2 regions of the Hathewaya histolytica genome follow, and region 2 is predicted to be linked to the other one. Evidence: riboswitches for the same ligand, from Rfam matches in the RefSeq annotation. Region 2 holds a riboswitch; the other holds the start of a gene.
What was found. A riboswitch is a leader RNA that binds a small molecule or an ion and turns the genes downstream of it on or off. The one in region 2 is predicted to bind S-adenosylmethionine.

Region 1 (11,342 bases), 2.1 Mb from region 2:
TTAACTCTGTAAACATATAACTTCCTCCTTTATATGTTAACAATTCGATAAACATTGATTAACTTCTATGATTTATTAAATAATAACATACAAAAGGTAAGGTATAAATAGATAATAAAGACCTACTCATAATGTAATGATTTTACAGAGTCTAATTTAGTAACTCTATATGCAGGATATAGGGCAGATATAAATCCAGTAAATAAAGTTACTATTGCAGCTAGTGATAAAGTTTTTAAATTTATTTTTATAACCTCTTCAAAACCTGTGCTACCTTTTAAAGCTACATTTAATCCACCAGATATTAAAAAAGAAATTATAATTGCAAATAAATTAGCAAGTAAAATTATAATAACTGATTCATATAAAAATATCTTTCTTATATAAGACTTTTTATATCCTATAGCTCTCATAACTCCAATCTCTCTTGTTCTCTCTATAACTTGTATAATTTATACCCTTTCCATCACTTTTATTTTTCATAGTTACAACAAAAGATTCTGGACTTAAAACACTATCAAATAACCCCTTCACTCTATCTTGAACACCAGTACCAAAAGCAAGTCCTAATATAATTCCCATAATACCAACAGAGGTTCCTAAGGATATTAAAATATTACGAAACTTCCTATTCTTAAAATTATTAAATGCTATTTTAAATGTAGCCATGATACCTAATCTAGGTTTATCACTATATTTATGATTATTTTCCATATCATTTTCATTATCTTCTGATTCCGACACTCTATATTCTTCTTCAATTAAACCATCCTTTAAACTGGTAACTTTAGTAGCATACTTAGTTAAAGCTTTATCGTGGGTAACCATTATAGAGGTATTAAATTAAAATTTTGAAATATGAACCCTATTTCATTCTTTTTATATAAATCTATTTAATAAACCTATTTTATATAATGATTCAGTTCTTTTTCATATTCATAAATATAATTAAGATTTTTTAATTGTTCTATATTTTTACAACCCAACAAGAGCATCAGAACCCTAATCTTATGAGCCAATCCCTCTATTTCTTTTTCAGCTTCATAGATGCCTTTCAATTTTAATGTTCTTAATATCTTCCCACTAACACCTGCAATTTCTGCCCCTAAAATTAATGATTTGACAATATGCTCTGCCTTACTTATTCCACCACTTGCAATTAATTTAAAATTATAATCTGCTTTCTTACATAGTACTAAAGATTGTGGAGTTGGTATTCCCCAAGAGAAAAACTCTGAATAGTCAAAAACAAGATTTCTCATATTCTCTATCTCTATGAAATTAGTTCCCCCTTTGCCTCCTACATCTATGTACTTAACACCTATTTCTGATAATTTCTTTGCAGCTTCATAGCTTATTCCAAATCCAACTTCTTTGACAATTACAGGTTTACTTATATTTTTTATTATATTTTCAATATTCTTAAGAATTCCTTTGAATTCCCTATCTCCCTCTGGCATGCAAATTTCCTGTGCTACATTTAAATGAAGTTGAACAGCATCTGCATCTACCATTTCTATAACTTTAAGTACATTTTCATATGGCGATGTAGCACTTAAATTAGAAATAACTACACCATCACCTATAATATCTCTAACTATAGTAAAAGAATCCCTGCTCCTCTTATCCTTCAAAGCTACAGTTTGAGACCCCACTGCCATGGGTATATTAAACTTTCTAGCCAGTGTTGCAAGATTCTTATTTATAACTTTAGTATCTTCTGTTCCTCCGGTAATTGCATTAATCATAAAAGGTAATGATATTTTTTTGTTTAAAAACTCATAAGAGGTATCTATCTCTTCAAAATTAATATCCGGAAGAGCATTATGAAAAAGATTTATATCCTTAAAGTAATCTTTAGAATGCTTCTCCATTTTTAAAAAGTTTGATATATGCTCGTTCTTTCTTGCAGCCCTTATCTCTTGTTCATTTAATTCCATTTACTCTCCTCCAAATAAAATTAATATCTATATATACTTTTATTTTCATCATAAACTTATGGACATTAATTATATTAAACACCAAATTAACAACAATATATAATCTTATTTATATATTATTACTTAACTTATATTTATAATTCAATAGATTTTATGGCATAGTAAAACATACTAAATTTCGCATAATTTTTATATTAAATATTTAAAATAATAATATAGGTTTTTTTATAATCAAAATTCATGTGAGAACTATAATTTATATATTAAGCCCTCTATCATGTTAACATATTATCATGTCATAATTTTACAGTCAATTAATTTAAAATAGCTATTACATAGCTTAATAAATAATTACTACAGGTTTATTTAAAAGTTCTATTTTATACTTAGTTTAAAAGTTTATAACTTTTTTATATTCTTGTATTGACAATTACATTTTAATATGTTAAACTTTTTTACAATTCAATATTACTTATCAAGAGTGGTGGAGGGACAGGCCCTATGAAACCCGGCAACCAGTATAGTATATTCTATACCAGGTGCTAATTCCTGCAGCATTATGCTGGTAGATGAGGATTAAATTCGGTTATCATAGCCTAAGGAAATCCTTAAGGCTATTTTTTATTTTACAGAAATAATTATTATTTATTACAAAAATTAATATGTATTTCTTATCAAGAGAGGTGGAGGGACTGGCCCTATGAAGCCCAGCAACCAATACAATTATTTGTATACGGTGCTAATTCCTGCAGCGTTAAGCTGATAGATGGGACAATTTAGGTAAAGCCTGAGATTGTTCTCAGGCTTTTTAATTTTTTTAAAACTAATATGAAGGAGTGACAATATGAATATTAAAAACAAAATAATAGAAATTAAAGATTTGAACAAAAACTTTAATAATAAAGTAGTTCTTAAAAATATATCTTTTGATGTAGAAGAAGGAGAAATACTAGGTATTGTAGGCCATAGTGGTGCTGGTAAATCTACTCTACTAAGATGTCTTAATGGACTTGAAACTTATGAAAATGGCTCTATAAAAATAGACGAGAATGAAGTAAAATCCCTAAACTTAAATAATTTAAGAACTCTTAGACGTAATATGGGCATGATATTTCAAGGATTTAATCTTTTAAATTCTAGAAATGTATATAAAAATATAGCCTTTCCCATAGAAACATGGGGCTATAACAAAAAAGCTATAGATGAAAAAGTTAAAAGTTTAATAAAGCTTGTTCACCTTGAAGATAAACTATACAGTAATATAAGTTCCTTAAGTGGTGGTGAAAAACAAAGAGTTGCCATTGCAAGAGCTCTAGCTCTAGAGCCAAAGATTCTTCTATGTGACGAGGCAACTTCTGCTTTAGATCCAAAAACTACAAAATCTATATTGAGACTTTTAAAAGAAATAAATGAAAAACTAAATATAACTATAGTACTTGTAACTCATGAAATGGAAGTTGTAAAAGAGCTTTGCACCAAGGTAGCTCTTTTAAATAGTGGTAATCTAATATCTCATAGCAATGTACAGGATTTATTCCTCTACCCAAATCCTGTATTAAAAGAATTCTTAGATGAGGACTTAAGTATACTACCTACCACTGGTATAAATATAAAACTATATTTTAGTAATAATGTAAGTAGCAACAGTATTATAAGCAGCATGGCAAGGGATCTGAATATAGACTTCTCTATAGTATTTGGTAAATTAGAACAATTTAGAAATGATATTTTAGGAAACCTAATTATAAACACAAATGAAAAAAATAAAAAAGAGATTTTAAACTATTTAAATGAAAAATCTATTTTATGTGAGGTGATTTAGAATGATAAATGAGTATCTATTAGCACTATGGGAAACTGTATATATGGTTTTTTTCTCTAGCTTATTTTCAATAATTTTAGGATTCATTGCTGCAATAACTCTATTTTTAACAGAAAAAAATGGAATCAAAGAAAACTCCTTTATCTATAAAACTTTAGATTTTGTAGTAAATATACTTCGTTCTTTCCCTTTTATAATTTTAATGATTGCAATTATACCTCTTACTAAATTTATAATAGGGACAAGTATAGGTACCTCTGCAGCCATTATTCCTCTAACCATAGGGGCATTCCCCTTTGCAACAAGAGTAATCTATTCTTCTTTAAAAGAGGTTCCTAAAGGATTAATAGAGGCGGCTCAATCTTTTGGGTGTAATAATTTTCAAATCATTTTTAGTGTACTCCTAAAAGAATCTCTACCTTCTATCATAAGAGGAATTACCCTGACTGTTATAAACCTTGTTGGATATTCAGCCATGGCAGGTGCTATAGGCGCAAAGGGACTTGGAGATTTAGCCATACGATATGGCTACCATAGATTTAAAACAGATGTGATGATTGTAACCATAATAATATTAATTATCTTAGTACAACTTATTCAGTTTATTGGTGATACTTTATCCAAAAGACAAACTGTTTAAACCATATCAAAAATATAATAACTAAAAACCTAAGGAGAGATTAAAATGAAAAAGATACTAAGCTTTATTTTGTCAATAACTTTAATATTTACACTAGCTGCTTGTGGAAGTTCTAGTGTATCAAAAAATAATAAGGAAATTAAGGTTGGAGCAAGTCCAGTTCCACATAAAGAAATACTAGAAGCAGCAGCTCCTGTGCTAGAGAAGGAAGGTTATAAATTAAAAATAGTAGAGTTTACAGACTACGTAATTCCTAATAGAGCACTAAATGAAAAATCTATAGATGCAAACTTTTTTCAACACATTCCATTTCTAAACGACTCAGTTAAAGAAAAGGGATATGATATTGATTACACAGTAAAAGTTCATCTTGAACCCCTTGGTATATATTCTAAAAATATAAAAAATTTAAAAGAACTAAAAGAAAAATCTTCAATTGCTATACCTAATGATCCAACTAATGGTGGAAGATCTTTAAAACTTCTAGAAAAGTCTGGTCTTATTAAATTAAAAAACGTAGATAATCCAACTGTAAAGGATATTGAAGAAAATAAAGGTAACTATGAAATAAAAGAATTAGAAGCACCTCAGCTTCCTCGTTCTTTAGAAGATGTTGATATTGCAATTATAAATACAAATTATGCCCTAGAGGCAGGATTGACTCCAGCAAAAGATGCTCTTTTTATAGAAGGAAAAGATTCTCCTTTTGCTAATATACTAGCCGTAAGAAAAGAGGATAAAGAAAATCCTAAAATTAAAGCCTTATCAAAAGCACTAAATTCACCAGAAGTTAAAAAATTCTTAGAGGACAAATATAAAGGAAGTATTATTCCAGCTTTCTAAAATAAAAAATACAAATTCTTATATAACCTACTGTTATACATAGCAGTAGGTTATATATTTTTTCTCTAAATTTAAACGTCTATATAAATAAATATAATTTATTACAAATTATGATAATTTTTTCTTGATACTGGTTAGCTTTTACTGTATAATTTTTATGGTAAATATTATCCTTATAGCTATACAATGGTTCTTATTCAATAAATCTCTAAACTGTTCACTTTTTAGTTATGATGTTTAAATTAGGGTAATATTATATAGGTATATAACAGTTATTAGAATACTAAAATGAATATGGGGTGATTCTATGTCAAATGAACAAAATATAAGGAGACTTACCAGAAACAGTTGGCTCTTTATAATCACATTCTTCTTTACGGGAGCATTAAGTGGAATAGCTTATGATGCTATGACTACTTATGCACAAGAAATCTCTGCATCAGTTGCTGCTGGCTTCTCAATTTATCTTGGCCTTGGAACATTTATTGCTGCAATTATTTTATTACTAGTACCAAAGCTAGGATATAAGATAGTTTTAGGTTTCTCAGCCATTGTAGCCATTGGTTCATTTCTACTTACTAACATTTCTAATAACGAAGTTTTAGTCACAGTTGCAGTATTAGGTGTCTTGCTTGCGATTTCTTTATTCGAAGCTACATTACCACCTTATTTAACTGCTTATACTACAAGTAAAAACAGACAAAAGTTTTTCTCAAGGGCTTTATACTTAAATGTTCTAGGAATGGTTTTAAGCACTAAACTTGGTGGACTTGTTATAGTGTGGAGATTTGGAAACAGAATTGGAAAAAGTTTTAATGAGGCAAAAGCATTAACAACAAAAATAGCGGAATTTACAGCCGTTCAAAAAAGCGCATACCTACTTGCTCATAAAGATTTATTACTTATGTGTGTGGCTCTAGGTGTATTATGTTTCCTACCTATTTTATTCATAAAACAAGAAGTTTCAGACTATAGAACTGTTGAAAAAACTGAAGAAAAAACTAAATTTGATATAAAAGTATTTGCAAATAAATACGTTATTTTATTCCTCGTATATACTATATTTATAAGATTAGGTTCATCTTTAATTATGCCTTATATATCTATTTTCTTAGGTAAACTTGGTATAGATCGATCCACAGTATCAACTATTTCAACATTACAATATGGTGCAATGGTTATATTTATGATAGTTTCTCCATGGGTAGTTAAAAAAATAGGACAAGTTAAAACCCTTGGATATTTTTCTTTAGCCTCTGTTCCATTTATGCTACTTATATGCAATGGTAAGGCATTTGGCCCACTAATGACTCCAGTTGTTACTATGTCTTTCTTCTTAAGATCAGGATTTATGAATGCTGCTTATCCTGTAAGTAACTCACTTCCAATGGAATTTGTAGAAAAAGATTATAGACCAGCTTATAACTCTATAATATTTGTAACTACAGGTGTATGTTCTATCCTATCAGGTATATTTGCGAAGACATTTTTATTTAAACTTGAAGGTGGTTATTCTTACGCTTATTATATAACCTCTGTCTTATATGCTACAGCAGCTATCATCATTTTAGTAGCATTTACAAAAAAATATAATAGGTCTTTTGAAAATGCTGATGAAAATGAAACTACAAGCGAATCTAGTGTAGAGGTATAACCCACATGTATATTAATAATACCAAACATAGGTTATAATGCTTTATACAAAATACTTTTAATAGAGATACAAGTATCTAAATAAAATATGCAAATGAAAATAGGTATCCACTTTAGGATACCTATTTTCATTTACCTATATAAAATATATTTAGAAACATATTAATTAATCTAGGTAAGCTCTTAACATCCATAATGTTTTTTCATAATTACCTATAAATGCAGCTGCCATATCAATTACTGCTTGAACTTTTTCTTCTTCTGCTAATTCTAAAATTTCCTTAGAAGATTTCAACATAACTTTAAAATCCTCTGAAACTTCTTTTACAGAGTCTTTAGTTGATATTTTCTTTGCTTCTCTTTCTTTTATTGTTGCAACACTTAAATATTCCTTCATTGAAGCCATTGGAGTATATCCAAGTGATAATAAAACTTCGGCAACCTGGTCTAAATCTAATGATGTTTGGTTATAGAAATTTTCATATTGAGTGTGAAGTTCGAAAAATCCTAATCCTGATACATTCCAGTGATAATTATGTAACTTAGTATATAACACATTTAAATTAGCTAAATAAACATTTAATTCTCTCTCTAAATTTTTCTTTTCCATTCAAATCCTCTCCTTTGATTAAAATGATTTTGTTTTAACGCACTACATTAACCTTCCATTCATAACTACTACTTTACTAACCATAAATAGTTTGCCTAAATTCAAATATTTTACTCATCTTATGTTTAATATTATAGAGGATAATATTAGCATTGTCAATAATAATTATTAATAAATAATTATTATCTTATAATATTTATTTTTAATCACTTTCAAAGAATATAAGATCTATATTTTTCATTCTCCAAACTAAGAAAAATAGAGCACTTATGATGAAAAAAACTACTAATATAATTGCACATTCTTTAATTATAGATATATAAGAAATATTCTCTGTCAATATTAATATTATTAATGTATTTAGCGAAGCCACTATAAAAGGAAGAAAAAATATCACATACATTTCTCTTGTAACTATGGACTTAATTTCTCTACTACTCATACCCAGACTTAACATGGTCTTATAATTCTCTTTATTATCTTCAAGATCTAAATAAAATTTAAAATGTATAAAGCTCATAGCTCCAAAATATAAAATTAAGCTTATAAATATTGTTAAATATAAAGTTAAATTAGATTCCTCTCTATGTTCTCTATAATATTCTATTTTAGACATTAAAAATACACTCTCGCCCAAAGTTTTTTTTATACTTTTATATTCATCTCTTATTTTCCTGTCAATTCTATATAAATTCTCCCACTTTTCTATTTCATATCCTATAAAAGTTTCTTTTTCTTTAATATTAAGTTCACTTATTAAGCTCTTATTCATTACAATATTATTATGATATAATCCTTGAAAAAATATTCTTTCATTAGAAATTCTTATTATTGTAACTTTCCTATCTTTATCTACAGTTATTTCTTTGTTTAACATAGCATTTTCTTCTTTAGAAGTCCTCGGAAACTGTGGTAAAAGAACTGCCTCGTTCTCTTTTAAAGATATTCTAGGAAAGTTAAGTATAGATGCCACATTATTATAATCTTCTACTGAAATTATGTTATAGTCTTTAACTTCAAAAATATTAACTTCAGCCTTAGAGTACTTTATACTATTTTTATTTAGTATATCGTCTATAAATTTCTCATTTACCTCATTTCTGCTAGTTGTATAATTTATAGTAAATGGAAATTCCACATCTACTGACTTTTTAGATATAAAATTCATAATATAAAAGTTCGACATAATTATGAAAGATATAGATAAGAACATAGTAGTAAACATTAAAAGCAAGGTATTTTCTCTAAGTTTAGACTTTAAACTAGACATTACAATAATATTTACTTTTTTATAGTACATACTTTTAATGCTACTTAAGACCTTAAGTGTAAGTTCTATTACATACATAAAGAAAATATAATTTCTTAATGAGAAACAAACTAGTAATAAAATTATTACTCCTGAAAATCTCATATTTCCATTAAATATATTTATAAGTAAATATACTTCTAGAATAAATAAGAAAAATCCTATAGATGAAATTATTAAAAGTATAGAAAAATTTTTTTGTTTCCTGTTCTTATAAAGTAAGATTTTCTTTTTAAATTTATCGATTAATTTATAACAAATAACAGGTAATAACACGAATACATAACTATACATTATTATAGTGTAATAAACGTTATATATAGATATATAAAAATTCAAATTATTAGTTTTTATAATACCATCTAAAATGATAAGGAAAAACTTTAATAATGCTATGCCTAAAATTATTCCAAGAACCATACTTATAATACTCATTATCAGGCTTTCTATAAAAATCATTTTAGTTAATTCCTTCTTACTAAAGCCTAAAACCTTAATAATATTAAATTCTTTTCTCCGCCAATATATAAACACAATAAAGGACGAAATAATAAATATAATACTAAAAATATATAAAAGTATTCTGTATGTAGCTATTCTTCCAGCAATTTGTTCATAAGGAGCTTCTTTAAGAGAAGGATGATTCTCTATAGAGAAAAATATAAAGAATGTAGCAATAGAAAATATTTCACTAATTAAATATATATAATAGGTTTTTAAGGTCCTTAAAGTCTTTTTAACCATAGTATAATTAAAATTCATATAAATTTCCTCCGAGGAAAGAAATAACATCTAAAATACTTTCATAAAATTCTTTATGGTCTTTTCCCTTATATATTTCATTATAAATTTCTCCATCCCTTAAAAATAGTACTCTATCTGAGTAGCTTGCCGCTAAAGGATCATGAGTTACCATAAATATAGTTCTTCCCTCCTGTCTATTTATACTTTTAAACACTTCTATAACTCTTTTCATAGACATAGAATCTAATTTACTAGTAGGTTCATCTGCAAAAACTATATCAGAATTACTAATAATAGCTCTTGCTATAGCAACTTTCTGTACCTGTCCTCCTGATATTTCATCTATATATTTATGAAGAATATTTTCTATGCCTAGTTTTCTTATGCTCCTCATATCACATTCATTTATTTCAAGACTCTTTTCTCCTCTTAATATCTTAGGAAATATTAAATTTTCCTTTACTGTTAATGTGTTAATTAGCTTAAAATCTTGAAATATAAAAGATAACTTATCTTTCTTTAGGTTAGATAATGCTAGGGAATTAAGTTCTATACAATTTCTACCACCAATAATCAATTCTCCTGCAGAAGGCTTTAAATTGATAGATAGGATATTAATCAATGTAGTCTTTCCACTTCCAGATGGCCCCATGATAGATATAAATTCACCTTCATCAATACTTATATTTATATCCTTTAACGCAATATGTCCCTTTCTGCTACCATAAATTTTATATATATTTCTTAATTCTATTAAACTCATAAATTCACCTTATTCTATTAACTTCTAACTCTAATATTTAAAATATTATATTAACGGTAGTTCCTTCATTCTCCTCAGAGTGCACTTCTATGTTATGATCTAACTTTCTTATAACTTCACGGACAAGATAAAGTCCCATACCTGTAGACTCCCCCAAAACCCTTCCATTCTCTCCAGTATAAAAAGGCTCAAATATTCTTCTTATATCCTTCCTCGTTATACCAATTCCTTCATCTTTTATCTCTACTATAACTTTATTATCGTCCCTATAGGACTTTATTAAAACATAATTTCCTTTATCCTTAGAATACTTTATTGCATTTATGATGATCTGCTCTAAAATGAACCTTATCCATTTCCTATCAGATTTTACTATTAAGCCTTCCTCAATATCTATCCTTGGAAATATTCTGCTATTTATAAAATATCTTTTTAGAGAATTCACTGTATCTTTGATGATTACACCTAAATTAAATTCTTTAATACTAAAATCATGCTCAAAACTCTCTAGTCTTGCATTATAAAGTGCTATATCAAGCCCTCTTTGGAGTTTATCTACTTCAGATTTTATCTCCTCTGTATGTTGTTCCCCTTGATATTGTTGTAATACTAAATTTATCACAGCAATAGGTGTCTTCATTTGATGAACCCACCGATTTATAAAATCTAAATGTTCTTTTTGCTTCTTTATATTAGAATGTAAGTTATACTGATATATACTATAAAGTTCTTCTACAAAGATATTCATATGCTTTCCTAAATAAGAATTATCAAAACTGTCTAGAATCTCTTCAAAAGAATTAACTTTTTTCCTATTTAAAATTCTATATATACTCTTATTTTTAAAATAATGAATACTCATATATACTATAAAAATAAATAAACTTAAAAATATAAAATAATATAAGTTTTTCAAATTACTAAAGCCATCAAAAATAAAATACAAGGACATAATAAGTACAAAGTTAAGAATATATACAAATATTAATCCTAGATGCTCTTTTAAAAACAATTTCAT
Region 2 (11,342 bases):
TTGTGTTCCTTGTGAAGCTACAGAAGTAGAAAGAAGAGCTGTTAAGGATGCTGCAAGGATGGCAGGAGCTAAAATGATTGAACTTATTGAAGAACCTGTTGCAGCAGCTATAGGAGCAGGACTTGATATATCTAAAGCTAGTGGTAATATGGTTATAGATATTGGAGGAGGAACAACTGATATTGCTGTTATTTCTTTAGGTGGTATGGTTGTTAGACAATCTATCAAGGTTGCAGGTGATGAGTTTGATGAGGCTATAATTAAGTACATAAGAAAGACGCACAAGCTTATGATTGGAGAAAGAACTGCTGAAGACTTAAAAGTTAATATTGGTTGTGCATATGAAGTAGAGGAAAAAAAGATGGAGATAAGAGGTAGGGACTTGATAACTGGTTTACCTAAAAATATTGAAGTAACTTCCAGCGAAATGAGAGAAGCTCTAAGTGAGGCAGTTTCAGCTATAGCTGAATGTGCTCATTCAGTGCTTGAAAAAACACCACCAGAATTGGCTTCAGATATAGCTGATAAAGGTATTGTAATGACTGGCGGCGGAGCTTTATTAAATGGTTTAGATAAATTGGTACAAGAACATACCAAAGTTCCAGTTTATGTAGCAGAAGAAAGTGTATCTTGTGTTGCTTTAGGAACTGGTAAGTATTTAGATTATTTAGGAAAATCTTAAAGTCATAAATAAAAAAATACAAGCTATGTTAAGCTTGTATTTTTTTATTTGCTTGTAAACTATATAAATAATAGGAATGGATTAATGCATCGCATAAAAAAATAGCCATATTATATATGAAGTTTAGGCGTATATTTCTCGCAGAAAATAATTGATTTTTTTCACTAACATCAACTATGCCGACAATAGATGCAGTACCTACTTCGGGAAGTGATTTCCCAACGCCTTTTCCAGGATAAATTGGATGGTTTCTAATAGCAATACTTCCTATATATTGTTCTTCTCCAAGACATGCATCTATACCTATAATTTTTTTATTGGGATAAGCTTTTTTTAATTCTTCTAATCTATTTTTTATGTTTAAGGCATGAATAGGATTATTTAGAGTTCCGAAGACTGGTAAGGGAAACTTTTTTTGTTTTAGTAAGCTTCCAACTATAGGACCAAAAGAATCACCAATGCATTTATCTGTTCCTATACATATTAACATTGTATCCTCGTCTATATATTTTAATATTGAATTTGCGATTTTATAGTATCCTAAAGGTTCTTTATAGTTTATGTATTCTTTACACAATATGCATACCCCCAGCTAATAAAAATTAAATTATACTATATATAAATATAGGAAAATGTATGAATATATACTAAACAAAATGAATTTTGAATAAAATTATATGTATATTAGAGATAAAATGAGTAATAATAAGAAATAAGAATATAATTCTAAAATATGAAGTTAATTATATTTGAAATAATGTTAATAAAAATGTATACTAATCCTTGTCGGAAAACACGACAAAATGCTTTTAAATTGGATGAGTTCCCGAGTGGCCAAAGGGGGCAGACTGTAAATCTGTTGCGTCTCGCTTCGATGGTTCGAATCCATCCTCATCCACCAATTTAAATTAAAATTATATATGCTGGCATGGCTCAATTGGTAGAGCAGCTGACTTGTAATCAGCAGGTTGTAGGTTCAAGTCCTATTGCCAGCTCCATATATTCGGATGAGTTCCCGAGTGGCCAAAGGGGGCAGACTGTAAATCTGTTGCGTCTCGCTTCGATGGTTCGAATCCATCCTCATCCACCATTTTAATTTAAAATTAAATAGCTTTTAACATTACATGGTAATATATTATTTTATTAAAGCTAATATGTTTAAATGTATGTTGATAATAGAATACTTGGATGAGTTCCCGAGTGGCCAAAGGGGGCAGACTGTAAATCTGTTGCGTTTCGCTTCGATGGTTCGAATCCATCTTCATCCACCAAAAGGACATACGTTGTATGTCCTTTTACTTTTATATACTATATTTGTAGTAGTGAAAATTAAGTATAAATTTAAATTATTAGATAGATTTATGAATATAAATTCTTATTGACATTTTTTTAATTCCATGATAACATTTAATTAAAATCGAATATGATGCTCTTATCAAGAGAGGTGGAGGGAAAGGGCCCTATGAAACCCGGCAACCGATGCTTAAAAGCATTATGGTGCCAATTCCTGCAGAATATTCTGCAAGATAAGAGGTGTGTACATGTAAATGCTACCTCTTCTTTATTTTGGAAGAGGTTTTTTTATTATAAAATAATGGCTAAATTTTATTAGGAGGATTAAAAATGAGAAGACTATTTACGTCAGAATCAGTTACTGAAGGGCATCCAGATAAAATATGTGACCAAATTTCAGATGCTATTTTGGATGAAATATTATCTAAAGATCCACAAGGAAGGGTAGCTTGTGAGACAGTTGTAACTACAGGTATGGTAATGGTTGTAGGAGAAGTAAGTACTAATTGTTATGTTGATATACCTAAAGTTGTTAGAAATACAATTAAAGATATAGGATATACAAGAGCTAAGTTTGGATTTGATGCAGATACATGTTCTGTTATAACATCTATAGATGAACAATCTTCTGATATAGCTATGGGTGTAGATGAGGCACTAGAAGCTAGAGAAGGAGAAAAGTCTGCTATAGAAGATATAGGTGCTGGAGATCAAGGTATGATGTTTGGATACGCTTCTAATGAAACAGAAGAGTATATGCCATTACCTATTTCTCTTGCTCACAAATTATCTTTAAGATTATCACAAGTTAGAAAAGAAGGTATTTTAGATTATTTAAGACCAGATGGTAAAACACAAGTCACTGTAGAATATGGCGAAAATGGTCCTGTTAGAATAGATACAATAGTTATTTCTACTCAACATGCTCCAGAAATAACTCATGAGCAAATACAAAAGGACTTAATAGAAAATGTAATAAAGGTTGTAGTACCACAAGAATTATTGGATTCTACTACAAAATATTTTATAAATCCTACAGGAAGATTTGTAATTGGAGGTCCGCAAGGGGATTCTGGATTAACTGGAAGAAAGATAATAGTAGACACTTATGGTGGAGCTGGAAGACATGGTGGTGGTGCATTCTCAGGAAAGGATGCTACAAAAGTTGATAGATCAGCTGCATACGCTGCAAGATGGGTAGCTAAGAATTTAGTTGCAGCAGGAGTAGCAGATAAGATGGAAATTCAATTAGCATATGCCATTGGAGTTGCTAAACCAGTATCTATAAGTGTAGAGACATTTGGAACTGGTAAAATTGAGAACGATAAAATTGTAGAAATAGTAAATAAAGTTTTCGATTTAAGACCAGCTGCTATTATAAAAGAACTAGATTTAAGAAGACCTATATACAGACAAACAGCGGCGTACGGACATTTTGGAAGAACAGATGTAGACCTTCCATGGGAACACTTAGATAAGGTTGATGAAATAAAGAAATATATTTAGTTATATTAAGTTAAAGAAATTAAACACGGACATACTTTAAGTGTATCCGTGTTTTTTATTTTATATTATTGAAGATTTCTTTTATATGTTATAATTTAAGTGTTTAAAAAATAATGGGAGAGATTCTATGTTAGAAATGATAGGTATAGTACAAAGTATAATATTCAAAAATGAGGAAAATGGGTATACTGTAGCCAAAATAAAGGAACTAAAAAATAGTAAAGATGAAATAACTATAGTAGGAACAATTCCTTTTCTGGTAGAAGGACAAAATTTAAAAATTAAAGGGGAGTGGTCTTCCCATCCTACCTTTGGGAAACAGTTAAAAGTGTTATCTTGTGAGGAGATAGTACCAAAGACTCTTATAGGCATAGAAAAATATCTATCTTCAGGAATAATATCTGGTATAGGACCTGTCACAGCAAGAAAGATTATAGATCATTTTAAAGAAGAAACTTTAGATATTTTAGATAATGATATAGATAGGTTAAAAGAAATCGAGGGTATAGGTGAAAAAAAGATAAAACTTATATATGAATCTTATTCAAGGCAGAGGGAAGTAAGAAATATAATGATATTTCTTCAACCCTATGGTATAACTGCTAATCAATGTGTGAAAATATATAATAAGTATGGTACTAATGCTATAGAAATTTTAAAACAAAATCCATATAAAATGGTAGAGGATATATCGGGTATGGGCTTTAAAACAGCAGATAAAATAGCCTTAAATTTGGGCCTTGATAAAAATTCCTCATATAGAATAAAAAGTGGTATTAAGTATGTTGTAAATGAATTTTGTTTGTTAGGTAATACCTATATGCCTATGGATGAACTTTTAAAAAGAGGGGAAAGTATTCTTTGTGTAAATAAAGATGAAATAGAAAAAAATATTTTTGAAGTAGTGGTCTCAGGAAATATAAAGGTTGAGAATATTGATGGAGTAGAATGTGTTTTTACTATTCCTTATTATTATAGTGAATTATCTGTTACTAAAAAGGTTTTAAGTTTAACCATGTCTTCCTATGATAAAATTAATATAGATGTGGAAGAGGAAATAAAAAGTTTTGAGAAAGAAAATAACATTAAATTTGCACCTTCTCAAAAGGAAGCTATTTGTGGAGCTTTTGAAAGTGGTATGGAAATTATAACTGGTGGTCCTGGAACAGGTAAAACCACAATAATAAATTGTATAATTAGAATTTTTGAAAATGCAGGAATGACTGTTACTATGGGGGCCCCTACTGGTAGAGCTGCAAAAAGGATGACTGAAGCTACAAATAGAGAAGCAAAGACAATACATAGACTTTTAGAAATAGGATATAGTGATGATGATTCAAATATGCAGTTTTTTAAAAGTGAAGAAGAACCTTTGGAATCTAATGTAGTTATTATAGATGAAGCATCTATGATAGATATTATGCTTATGAATAATCTCTTAAAAGCTGTATCCCTAGGAACTAGGGTAATCATAGTGGGGGATGTAGACCAACTTCCTTCTGTTGGACCTGGAAATGTATTGAGAGATTTAATAGAAAGTAAAAGTGTAAAAGTAGTTAGATTGAAGGAGATTTTTAGGCAAGGCAAAGAAAGTATGATTGTAGTTAATGCCCATAAAATAAACAATGGAGAAATGCCTATAATAAATAAAAAGAATAATGACTTTTACTTTTTAAGATGCGGTGAAATGGAGAATGTTATTAAGACTATTTTAGACTTGATTTCTGAAAGACTTCCTAAGTTTAATGAAAACTGGAATAATATTCGAGACATACAAATATTATCACCTACAAGAAAAGGGATATTAGGCGTAGAAAATTTAAATAAGAGTTTACAAAGTATATTAAATAAAGAAAGTAAAAATAAGAAAGAAAAAGAATTTAGAGATACTATTTTTAGAGTAGGGGATAAAGTTATGCAGATTAAGAATAACTACTCTATGAAATGGACTAAAATAGATAATAGTGAAGAAGGTATTGGAGTATACAACGGTGATATAGGCTATATAACAGATATAGATGATAGCGAAAATCTTATTGTTTTATTTGATGATGAAAAGCGTGTTAAATATGATAATGTATTTTTGGATGAACTTAACCTTGCGTATGCAATAACCATTCATAAAAGTCAAGGAAGTGAATTTCCAGTTGTTATTATACCTATGTTTATGGGACCACCTATGCTTATGAATAAAAACTTATTGTATACTGGAATTACAAGGGCAAAAAAGATGGCAGTTTTAGTTGGTCAAGAGAAAGCATTAAGCTTTATGGTGAAAAATGATAGAAGTTTTGAGAGATATTCATCACTTAGGTGGAGGATATGTAGTATAATGGAAGATTTTTAAGGTTAAGAGAATAGAAAAATAAAAATTGGATATATTTAGAATATAGGCTTTTATAATATATTTATAATAGAGGATAATATAAATATGCTTAAATATATTTTAAATTGTATCTTAGATTTAGTTTACTATAGAAGTGACTTATGCTTATGCTGTGATAAAACATTATATAATGAGGAACTTCTTTGTGATACTTGTTTAAAAAATTTAATATTATGTCATAGCTATTTTGAGATTAATAAGCATGATTATAACTTTAAGTGTTATAGTTGTGCTTATTACTCTAATACTATAAAAACATTAATTTTAAAAATGAAATATAAAAATGATTTTAAATCCGCTGAATTTTTAAGTGGATTAATTTATAACTTTATAGTTAAAAACAATATAAATATAGATATTATAACTTTTGTGCCAAGCAGCAAGAGTAGAAAGAAAAGACGTGGATATAATCAAAGTGAAGTTTTAGCACATTATACATCTAGGAAGTTAAAAATAGAAAAAAAGAAGTTACTTTTAAAAAAAGATGGAACTAAAGATCAAATAGGGTTAAGTGAAAAAGAACGATGGGAAAATGTAAGAGACATGTTTTTCTTTAATAAAAAATATAACATTGAAGATAAAAGGATTTTACTTATAGATGATGTTATAACTACAGGGGCTACAATATATAACTGTAATGAGGTGTTAAAACAGAGTGGAGCTAAAGAAGTAATACTGCTTACTGTAGCTAGAAATATAGGTTAATCTAAAATACCCCACAGTATATAATTATATCATATATGTTTATATAATTCATCCATTCATATAAGATAATAAAGTTAAAGAAAGTACGCAATTTTAAGAAGGTAGTGTGTAAATTTATTTAATATTATGTGAATTTCTTTTTAAATCATTGTTATTTTTATATGCTCATTATAAAATATATACAAGGCAACAGTTGAACAACTAAATTCAACTAAGCATTTAACAAAACTCTTAATATGTGAGAGGGGCTGAGTTTATGAAAGTTAAATTCACTGGCAAAAATATTGAGATTACAGAAGCACTTAAAGAAGTGATTTCTAATAAGTTGTTGAAGCTAGATAAGTATTTTAAACAAGAAGTGGAAGCTCATTCAGTGTTAAGTGTTCAAAAAGAACTTCACAATTTTGAATTAACGATTCCTTTTAAAGGTGGAATTTTAAGAGCAGAAGAAGAAAGTGAAGATATGTATAAGTCAGTAGACTTAGTACTAGATAAAATAGAAAGACAAATAAGAAAACAGAAAACTAAGTTGCAAAGAAAGTTACAAGGCGAAAGTTTAGCTTTTTCTTTCATAAAGGAAGAAAAGCATCCTAAAGAAGAACCTAAGATAGTTAAGACAAAGAAGTTTGCAATGAAGCCTATGTCTTCAGAAGAAGCTATGTTACAGATGGAGCTTTTAGGTCATAACTTCTTTATGTATATGGATGGAGATACATCAGAAGTAAATGTTATATATAAGAGGAAAGATGGTAATTATGGTTTAATCGAACCTGAATTTTAATGAAAATTTGAATATAAGTTTAAAGCAGTGATAGTAATCACTGCTTTAATTATATATAATTTAATAGATATAATAATATAAAGTTCTTATTACATTTATGTAGAAATTTTAAGTAATGTTATAAAATGATTAAATATAGATATATTAAGTTGAATAGTGAAATTTTAAATGATATAATTTTTAATTATAGGCACTTAAGTTAATAAAAATAGAGTGAGGATGACAAAGTATGAAGCTTTATGAAAAAGTATTTGGTACATATAGTGAAAGACAAATAAAAAAGATCACACCAATAGTAAATAAAATAAAATCTTATGATGAATCTATGTCTAAACTTACAGATGAAGAACTTAAAAATAAAACTTTAGAATTTAAAGAAAGATTAGGCAAAGGAGAAACCCTAGATGAAATCCTTCCAGAAGCTTTTGCAGTAGTTAGAGAAGCTTCATGGCGTGTTCTAGGAATGAAACATTTTGATGTACAATTAATAGGTGGAATAGTTCTTCATCAAGGAAGAATTTCAGAGATGAAGACTGGAGAAGGAAAAACTTTAGTAGCAACTTTACCTACTTATTTGAATGCCTTAACAGGTGATGGAGTTCACGTAATCACAGTAAATGACTATCTTGCTAAGAGAGATAGTGAGTGGATGGGACAAATATATAGGTTTTTAGGACTTTCCGTAGGAGTAAACCTTCATAACTTAAGTGCAGAAGAGAAAAGAACGGTTTACGAATCAGATATAACTTATGGTACAAATAATGAATTCGGCTTTGATTATTTAAGAGATAACATGGTTATATACAAAGAGGAAAGAGTACAAAGAAAATTAAACTATTGTATTGTGGATGAGGTTGACTCTGTATTAATTGATGAGGCTAGAACACCGCTTATAATATCAGGAGAAGGGGATAAGTCTACTGAATTTTATAAGATCGCAGATTTCTTTGTAAAGAGTATTTCTGAAGGGGATTATGAACTTGATGAAAAGGCTAACTCTGTTATATTAACTGATACGGGTATAGAAAAAGCAGAAAAATTCTTTAAGTTAGATAATTATGCAGATGCAGAGAATATGATGATTCAACACCATGTAATTCAAGCTTTAAAGGCTAATTATCATATGAGAAAAGATAAAGATTATATGGTTAAAGATGGCGAAATTATAATAGTTGATGAATTTACTGGAAGACTTATGGAAGGAAGAAGATATAGTGATGGACTTCACCAAGCTATAGAGGCTAAAGAAGGAGTTAAAGTTGAAAAGGAATCTAAAACTTTAGCAACTATTACATTCCAAAACTATTTCAGAATGTATAAAAAACTAGCTGGTATGACGGGTACTGCTAAAACTGAAGAGAATGAGTTTAGAGAAATTTATGGTCTTGACGTAATAGAGATTCCTACAAATAAACCAATAGCTAGAGCCGATAAACCAGATTTAGTATTTAAAACACAAAAAGCTAAATATAATGCTATCGTAGAAGAAATAGTAGAAACTAATAAAAAAGGTCAGCCTGTACTTGTAGGTACAGTTAGCATCGAAAAATCAGAAGTAATATCTGATTTGCTTAAAAAAAGAGGTGTTAAGCATCAGGTTTTAAATGCTAAGTTCCACGAGAAAGAAGCAGATATTGTATCTCATGCTGGTGCAAAAGGAATGGTTACAATTGCAACTAACATGGCAGGACGTGGTACAGATATAAAATTAGAAGATGATGCTTTAGAAGTAGGTGGACTAAAAGTAATAGGAACTGAAAGGCACGAGTCAAGACGTATAGATAACCAATTAAGAGGTCGTTCAGGTCGTCAAGGTGACTCAGGAGAATCAAGATTTTATGTTTCTTTAGATGATGACTTAATGAGAATATTCGGTTCTGAGAGGCTTCAAGGGGTAGTAGATAAACTAGGTCTTGAAGACGAAGCTATAGAAAGTAAATTAGTTTCTAATGCTATAGAAAGTGCTCAAAAGAAGGTTGAGGGAAATAACTTTGACATAAGAAAAAATGTACTACAATATGATGATGTTATGAATCAGCAAAGAACTATAATATATGATCAAAGAGCACAAGTTTTAGAAGGAAAAGATTTAAGAGAACAAATAGTAAATATGATCGAAGACATAGTAAACGCAACAGTGGATTCTCATATTAGAAATGTAGAAGACGATTACGAAAATGAAGTTGAAAAACTTGTTTTATATTTAGAAGATATATTTGTTCCTAAAAATTCTATAGATACTAAAGAGTTATCTAAAAAGGGAATAGAAGATATTAAAAAAGAGTTAACAGAAAGTGCATTAAAATTATATGAAGAAAAGGAATCAGAATTTGAGGAATCAGAAGAAATAAGGGAAATTGAAAGAATTATACTTCTTAAAGTTGTTGATTCTAAGTGGATGGATCATATAGATAATATGGATCATTTAAGACAAGGAATAGGTCTTAGAGCATATAAACAACAGGATCCAGTTCAAGCATATCAATTTGAAGGAACTGATATGTTTAATGAAATGATATGGAATATAAAAATTGAAACTATTAAATATTTATTCCACGTTCAAGTTCATCAAAACATAGAGAGAGAAAGAGTAGCAGTAGTTACCAACACAAAACATGGTGATGAGGATTTAAAAAAGGAACCAATTAGAAAAGGTGAAAGAGTTGGAAGAAATGATTTATGTCCATGTAATTCAGGTAAAAAGTATAAAAACTGCTGCGGAAGATTTGAATAGAAACTTTGATAATATATGGCTTGGTCTAAGGATTTTCTAAGGATATAAAGCAACCAAATAAGAATTTAATGTTAACACCTTACTATAAAATGTATAAAAATTTTATAGTAAGGTGTTTTTTGTGTGTAAAATATTACAATAAGTGAATGATATTATTAAGAAATTATAAAGATGCTTAAAAATGGTATTAAATGTGATAAATTTAATTTTGTAAGCTTAAGGCTGACAAAATTAAGTTAGATAGGAGGAATTTATGATAAGAGTTAAGATAAAAAGATTATTTTAAAGTCAATTATTATATTGAATGTGTGAGAATTATTATTGAATATACGAATGAGATAAAGAAAAAACTTTATGAGTGCATTAGATATATAAATACAATAAAAATTTAGGAGGGAAAGTATGAATAAAAAATCTAAGGGATATATATTAGCAATAGTATTAACAATATCAGCTGCATCATTTATGGGGTATGAACTTAAAGTAAGTGGAGTTAATATTAGCATTTCTAATAAAAAAAGGGAAGTTATAGCGGCACAAGGGAAAGAGACAGAAAAAAACAATACCAATATGGAAATAAAATTATCTGATAGAGAAGAACTGCTAAAAGTAAATCCAATAGGTAAAAAGATAAAAAATAATTTTAATTATCCTGACAAGGAAAAAATACATTTTAAAATGATTAATGCTGTAGATAATTTTAAAACCTGTAAAGGGGAATTTAATGAGGAAAGTACTATGCTGAACTTGAATGGAAAATATACCTTTGCAGTTGATACAGAAAATAAATCCTCAGTATCAGTGATAAAAGAGAGTGGAAAAAAACCTGTAACTTTAATTTATCATGATGATAAGAGAAAAGTTTTTGAGGATGAGGATAAAAGTTATAGAGAGTTTGAGGAAAAACAAGAGAAAGAAAAACCTACAATTGTAAGACCCTTTGAACTATATTTAAATCCAACGTCTAATAGAACAGACATTGGATATTTAGGTGTAAGCAGCGATATTATTTGTGCGGAGGCATTTTCAAAATACCTATATATTTATGAAGATTGGAATTATACAGAGACAACTTTTTTAGGTAGAAATGTATATAAGTTAGAGGGAGTAATTGATCCACATCTAGGTGGTAATATGAAAGGGAAATTCTCTTTACTTATGGATAAAGAAACGGGAATAGTACTTCAATTTTTATCATTTGATGATAATGGAAAAATAAAAGATAAATTAGAAGTTAGTAAATTAGAAGTAAATA

Region 1: linked by a shared signal. The riboswitch ahead of FGL08_RS00755 (methionine ABC transporter ATP-binding protein) and the one ahead of metK (methionine adenosyltransferase) in region 2 are both predicted to bind S-adenosylmethionine.

Annotation. Positions count from the first base shown of each region.
Region 1 is NZ_LR590481.1:142,250-153,591, reverse strand. It holds gene FGL08_RS00775 (hypothetical protein) at 1-16, opposite strand, end outside; gene FGL08_RS00770 (FtsX-like permease family protein) at 123-413, opposite strand; gene FGL08_RS00765 (ABC transporter permease) at 394-828, opposite strand; gene fni (type 2 isopentenyl-diphosphate Delta-isomerase) at 903-1,940, opposite strand; SAM riboswitch class I at 2,410-2,516, shown strand; SAM riboswitch class I at 2,609-2,713, shown strand; gene FGL08_RS00755 (methionine ABC transporter ATP-binding protein) at 2,803-3,762, shown strand; gene FGL08_RS00750 (methionine ABC transporter permease) at 3,764-4,402, shown strand; gene FGL08_RS00745 (MetQ/NlpA family ABC transporter substrate-binding protein) at 4,448-5,245, shown strand; gene FGL08_RS00740 (MFS transporter) at 5,553-6,899, shown strand; gene FGL08_RS00735 (Dps family protein) at 7,065-7,508, opposite strand; gene FGL08_RS00730 (FtsX-like permease family protein) at 7,711-9,579, opposite strand; gene FGL08_RS00725 (ABC transporter ATP-binding protein) at 9,569-10,324, opposite strand; gene FGL08_RS00720 (sensor histidine kinase) at 10,362-11,342, opposite strand; gene FGL08_RS00715 (response regulator transcription factor) at 11,342-11,342, opposite strand, start outside.
Region 2 is NZ_LR590481.1:2,237,096-2,248,437, reverse strand. It holds gene FGL08_RS10800 (rod shape-determining protein) at 1-682, shown strand, start outside; gene yyaC (spore protease YyaC) at 711-1,259, opposite strand; tRNA gene FGL08_RS10790 (tRNA-Tyr) at 1,499-1,583, shown strand; tRNA gene FGL08_RS10785 (tRNA-Thr) at 1,605-1,680, shown strand; tRNA gene FGL08_RS10780 (tRNA-Tyr) at 1,688-1,772, shown strand; tRNA gene FGL08_RS10775 (tRNA-Tyr) at 1,869-1,953, shown strand; SAM riboswitch class I at 2,112-2,215, shown strand; gene metK (methionine adenosyltransferase) at 2,306-3,481, shown strand; gene recD2 (SF1B family DNA helicase RecD2) at 3,609-5,828, shown strand; gene FGL08_RS10760 (ComF family protein) at 5,913-6,572, shown strand; gene hpf (ribosome hibernation-promoting factor, HPF/YfiA family) at 6,829-7,353, shown strand; gene secA (preprotein translocase subunit SecA) at 7,583-10,087, shown strand; gene FGL08_RS10745 (hypothetical protein) at 10,490-11,342, shown strand, end outside.